Regions from separate parts of the Suilimivivens sp. genome, predicted to be linked through region 2. Evidence: predicted binding sites of a transcription regulator. Region 2 holds the regulator's gene; the other holds the start of a gene.

Region 1 (3,178 bases), on a different contig from region 2:
TTTCATGGGCGCCTACAGAAACACCACCGCCCATATGTACTACGATCAGATTCAGGGATTCATAGGAAACGCCCTTCTCCTTCGCATATCTCTTGGCTACAGCCTTCTGGTTCAGGGCATGGAACACGCTCGTTCTTGGAAGCTCCGGTACACCTGAATATCTTGCGATAGGCATCAGTTCATCTACTACGACAGGGTCAACAATATAGGAAGGAACACCGATTTCGTCCCCGATCTCTCTTGCCAGAATGCCGCCAAGATTGGATGCATGCTGTCCCTGCTTACCGATCTTCAGGTCATGAAGCAGATCATCACTGACTGCATAGGTGCCACCCGGGATCGGCTTTAACATACCACCACGGCCTACAATTACCTGCAGGGATCTGATATCAAAGTCCTTCTCCTTCAGCAGGTCAAGAATGATCTGCTTACGGAAATCCTTCTGGTCTACGATAGACGCATACTGTGCGATCTCTTCGGTAGAATGACGAAGGGTTTCTTCAAATAACAGGGTTTCATCTTCGAATACACCGATCTTGGTGGAAGTAGAACCCGGATTGATAATTAAGCTCTTAACTGACATGATTACCTCCTACTGATTCTTTTTCATTTCTTCTGCTACCACTGCAGCAAGTGCAATGGAATTTACCTTGGTTTCAAATGTGTCAGAACGGGATGTCAGGATAACAGGAGCCTTGGTTCCTGTCAGGATACAGCCATTCTTTACTTTTACAAGATGAACGATTGCCTTGTATACCAGATTTCCTGCATGGATATCGGGGAAAAGAAGGATATCGGCATCGCCTGTGATCTTACGATCCATGGCTCCCTTTTCTTCTGCTGCTGCCCTGTCAATGGCAATATCAAGAGAAAGCGGTCCGTCTACGATACAGTCCTTGATCTCGCCTTCCTCGTTCATTCTTGTCAGCTCTGCCGCCTCTACGGTAACAGGCATCTTGGGATTTACTACTTCTACCGCTGCAAGGGGAGCTACCTTCGGACACTCTACGCCGCAGGCCTTTGCTACCTCTACAGTATACTTAATGATAAACTTCTTATCCTCTAATGTGGGGTAAGGCATAAATGCAACATCTGTAAAGAAAAGCAGACGGTCGATCCCGGGAATCTCAAATACACACACATGGGAAAGAGGCTGTCCGGTACGAAGCCCGACTTCCTTGTTCAGCACGCTCTTTAAGAAAGTCTTGGAATCCAGAAGACCCTTCATATACATATCTGCCCTGCCATCGTGTACAAGAGAAACTGCCTTTAAGGAAGCCTCTACTACATCAGGCTCATTGATGATTTCATATTCATCCATATTCATGGAAAGGGAGGCTCCGATCTCACGGATCTCTGCTTCATTACCAACCAGAATCGCATCTGCAATACCACGCTCCTTTGCAGCCTTAACTGCCTCCAGCACAGCCTTATCCTGTGCCACTGCAACGGACAGAATCTTCTTACTGCACTCTGACACCTTGGACAATAAATCATCAAAATTCTTGCTCATTTGTTCACACCTCTTATTTTTATTTGTTAAATTTATAACATAATCACAACAAAAAAATCATAGCACATTTGCGGGGAAATAGCAATCCCATGGGCTTTTTTTCTGCCTTTTCTATCTGGTATGCATGGATCTTCCAAACAGAAGCAGCATAGGGAATATCTCCAGTCTTCCTGTCAGCATACAAAGGGATAGCAGTACCTGTGCCCAGTCAGAGTAAATCCCGAAGTTATTCATGGGACCTACACCGCCAAGTCCCGGTCCTATATTGTTAAAGCAGGACAGCACTGCTGTCACATTGGTCGTCAGATCCTTGCCATCCAGGGAAAGGATCCAGGTAAACAGACAGATCAGGATCAGATAAGCTGCTGCGTAGATCCTGATGGAATTCAGTGTTTCCTTATCAATAGGCTTACCATCAATCCTCACGGGATTGATCGCCTTCGGCGTAATGATATGCCTTACCTCTGCCATCATGGCCTTTAACAGGATGATCAGTCTTGATACCTTGAAGCCACCTCCGGTAGATCCGGCACAGGCACCGATAATCATTAGAAGTACAAGCGTATGCTTGGAAAATTCAGGCCAGAAATTAAAGTCCACCGTGGCAAAACCGGATGTGGTCATAATACTAGCCACCTGAAAAAATGCATTCCTGACTGTTGTTCCAAGTCCTGTCACCCGGCTGAAGGTATTGATAGAAATCAATACAGTGGCTGTAATTACAATTCCAAGATAAGCTTTTACCTCTTCCGATTTCAGTGCATCCTTTACCTTGCCGAGAAGCAGAAGATGGTATACATTAAAGTTTACGCCAAATAACAGCATAAAAATTCCAAGCAGGATCTCAATATAAGCACTGTGATAACCGGCCACGCCCGCTGACGACACTGCAAATCCACCGGTTCCTGCTGTTCCAAAGGCTATACAGAAGCTATCAAATAACGGCATTCCCCCAAGCAGGAGCAAAACAAGCAGTATCATCGTCATGGCTGCATATATACCATACAGGATCATAGATGTAGTCCGCATTCTCGGCACCAGCTTGCCTGCAGTAGGTCCCGGCACCTCTGCACGTACAAGATGCATGGAATTGTCATTTTCCATAGGCATGACCATCATTACAAATACCAGGACACCCATACCACCGATCCAATGGGTAAAGCTTCTCCAGAACAGAACGCCATGTCCAAGGAGCTCCGGCTGCGCCAGCACAGAAGCGCCTGTGGTGCTGAAACCGGATGCGATCTCAAACAGGGCACTCCAGTAGGAACGGAATCCCCCTGCCATATACAGCGGCATGGCACCGATCAGGGAAATGATGATCCAGGTCGCCGCCACGATAAAGTATCCATCCCTGCTGCTGAGTCTTCTGTCCGACTGCCTGACTCTTGCCATAAGTACCCCTGGGATCAGTGCCGCCAGGATCGTAACAGCAAAAACCCATGCATCTCCATCTCCATAATACAAGGCAACAAGAAGCGGCAGTACCATGAGAGCCGCTTCAATCAATATGATTCTTCCAATAAAACTGACTATTTTTCTTTTATTCATTTCTCTGCTCCTAGGAAGCAAATATGTCTTCCAGTCTTGCGATCTGTCTGTCAATGACAGCTACCAGTACCGTATCTCCTGGAAGGATCACATCATCACCCCTGGGAATGATGA
Region 2 (3,178 bases):
GGGAAACATACAGGACAGTTCCTTCATAGGCATTTACCGCATCCTCAAGGATTTCCTTGGAGGCGATATCAAGGTGGTTTGTCGGCTCATCCAGGATCAGGAAGTTGGATTCGGAAAGCATGAGCTTAGCCAGGGAAACGCGACCTCGTTCTCCACCACTTAAATCACGGATCAGTTTGAATACATCATCACCGGTAAACAGAAAAGCTGCAAGTGTATTACGGATCTGGGTACCGGTAAGAGAAGGGTACTCATCAGAAATTTCGTCAAAAAGCGTTTTGTCCGGATGCAGGACATGATGCTCCTGATCGTAGTAGCCAATATGTACATTTGTACCAAGTGTGATCGTACCACTGTCGGCAGGAACAAGGTCATTGATGATCTTAAGGATCGTGGTTTTCCCTGTACCGTTATCACCAATGATGGCTACGTGTTCGCCTCTTTTAATATCCATGCTGATATCCTGGAACAGGGAAAGGTCATCGAAGGATTTGGCAAGATGCTCTATATGAAGAACATCATTTCCACTCTGACAGCGGGGAGTCAGTGTCATATGGATATCAGCCCGGGTTTCCGTTGGTTTTTCAAGGACTTCAATCTTATTCAGCATCTTTTCCCGGCTTTCTGCCCGTTTGATGGATTTTTCACGATTAAAGCTTTTCAGCTTTTCAATGACTGCCTCCTGATGACGGATCTCCTGCTGCTGGTTCAAATAGGCATTTCTTGCAGCAGTACGCAGAATTTCCTTTTTGGCGGCATAAGCTGTGTAATTGCCAAGGAAGGTAGTAGCCTTTGTCTGATCAATTTCAATGATCTTGCCGGCAAAACGATCCAGAAAATAACGGTCATGGGAAACAGTAAGAACGGCACCCTTATAATTCAGAAGATAGTTTTCAAGCCAGGCAATTGCATTCAGGTCGAGATGGTTTGTTGGCTCATCGAGGATGATCAGCTCCGGTTTTTTCAGGAGGAGCTTTGACAGGGCGACTCTTGTTTTCTGACCACCGGAGAGAGTGGAAATCTGTTTGCCAAAATCCTCTTCGGCAAAGCCAAGTCCCTTTAGCACACCACCGATCTCACTCTGATAGGCATAGCCGTTTTCCAGTTCGAACTGATGGTTCAGCCTGGCATAGTTTTCCATGAGGCTGTCCAGCTCACTGCCGTTTACAGTATGCATTTTTTCTTCCATCTCACGGAGCTGTTTTTCCATGGCAATGACAGGTGCTTTGACAGAGAGTAATTCTTCATAAATGGTATTTTCACTGTTTACATTCTGGTTCTGCGCCAGATAGCCGAAGGAGGCCTCCTTTTTCAGGGTGACGATACCGGAATCAGCAGGCAGCTCCCCAACGATGATACGCAGCAGAGTAGTTTTGCCCACTCCGTTGATACCAACAATTGCTGCTTTGTCGTGCTCTTCAATATGGAAGGAAACATCCTTGAGGATGGGTTTTTCATTAAAGGCTTTGGATAGATTCTGACAGGATAAAATCATAAAAAAATGTCCTTTTCGTATTTGTTTTTATCATCTTAGAGTGTAGCGTTTTGGCGGCTTTCTGTCAATGCAGGAAGAATTGACATTTTTTTAACATTGAGCTATGATAAAATTATTAATCATATGGGAGCTGGTATTGTGGAAAATAAAGGAATATCACAAGCCGTCATAGGACGGCTGCCAAGATATTTCCGGTATCTTGGTGAACTGAAGGACCAGGGGATCGAGCGGGTTTCCAGTCAGGAATTAAGTGATATTATGAAGGTGACTGCTTCCCAGATCCGGCAGGATTTCAACAATTTCGGTGGCTTTGGACAGCAGGGCTATGGATACAAGGTAGAATATCTCTATGGCGAGATCGGTAAGATACTTGGTCTTGATCAGACGCATAATCTGATCATCATAGGTGCCGGAAATCTTGGTCAGGCGCTGGCCAATTACATGAACTTTGAAAGAAGAGGATTTTTATTTCGGGGGATATTTGACAATAATCCGGCGCTGTATGGCAGGAAGATCCGGGATATGGAAGTGCTTCCCATGAGGGAGCTGTCGTCCTTTGTCAGAGAGAATGCGATCGACATTGCAGTGCTTACCATTCCAAAGAACTGTGCAGTAGAAGTAGCCGAGGAACTGGTCAAGGAAGGAATCCGTGGCATCTGGAACTTTGCACATGTGGATTTGAATGTGCCGCCGGATGTACAGGTTGAGAATGTACACCTTTCAGACAGTCTCATGAAGCTGACCTATAATATTAACCGATATGAAACACATTATGATGCCTGATGATTGGAGTGAGGAAACGTGGCAAAATCAGACGAAGAATTCAGACATGCCCTTTCTGGCAGGAAGCTGCCGCCATTGACATTGGATCACCAATGGCACCAGCTGGTTGTAAGCATAGGGGCAGAGAAGAAGATTCACACACTATCTGCAGAACAGACAGAGCTGTTAAAACAGCAGGCCGGTGCGGCGAATGAATTGAAGAAGCTGAAAAAACTGAAAAAAAGACTGATGGACGAGATCGTTACACTGGCTGAGACCGGATGTGACGGGACAGATAAGAAGGCTGAAAAGAAGCTGGATGAGCATAAAGCACTGATAGAAGAATGTAACAGAAAGATTGATGAATGCGAGGATCTTCTGATCAGTCTGCCGGGAGAACTGGATGAGGTCAATCGTAAGCTGATGCTGAAGACCATGGAGATTTCCTATGACCTGCTTAAGAAAAATGGGCAGGAAATTGAAACTCTCACAGAATGGATTGATTCTACGAGAGAAGAATTAAAGGAAAAGCTGGTGAGAAGGCAGGAGATGCAGGGAACCAGCCAGAATATTTATACTTATATGCATAATGTCTTCGGACCGGAAGTAGTCGATATATTTGATCTTCAGAATTTTAAGCCTGTTATAAAAGAACAGGAAGAAAAGAAATCATAGAAAGTCTGCCCGCTGGCGTACTTTCTATTTCTTTTTGAAGGGGGTTTTATGGAGTATATTGTTACATCCAAAGAGATGAGAGTGTGTGACATGACAGCGATCAAAGACTGTGGGATACCTGCCATGGTACTGATGGAGAGAGCGGCACTTTCTGTGTTCTCTGAGATAGAGGCATTTCTCTCTGAAACGATCCGTATTGCAATATTTGCAGGCTGCGGAAACAATGGGGGAGATGGACTTGCACTT

The links. Region 2 encodes Rex, which represses fermentation and respiration genes when NADH is low (regulators of the CRP and FNR family bind a similar motif). Its sites were predicted from a motif close to ATTGTTAANTANTTAACAAT; they were not measured.
Region 1: a site for Rex is predicted at 1,536-1,555, ahead of ptb (phosphate butyryltransferase). Genes of this name have one in related genera too.

What each region holds. Positions count from the first base shown of each region.
Region 1 is NZ_JAXXXI010000042.1:26,851-30,028, forward strand. Features, by position in the region: gene buk (butyrate kinase) at 1-583, opposite strand, end outside; gene ptb (phosphate butyryltransferase) at 593-1,513, opposite strand; gene WJQ40_RS08095 (TrkH family potassium uptake protein) at 1,625-3,064, opposite strand; gene trkA (Trk system potassium transporter TrkA) at 3,075-3,178, opposite strand, start outside.
Region 2 is NZ_JAXXXI010000035.1:140,826-144,003, forward strand. Features, by position in the region: gene WJQ40_RS05760 (ABC-F family ATP-binding cassette domain-containing protein) at 1-1,495, opposite strand, end outside; gene WJQ40_RS05765 (redox-sensing transcriptional repressor Rex) at 1,634-2,278, shown strand; gene WJQ40_RS05770 (hypothetical protein) at 2,297-2,932, shown strand; gene WJQ40_RS05775 (NAD(P)H-hydrate dehydratase) at 2,981-3,178, shown strand, end outside.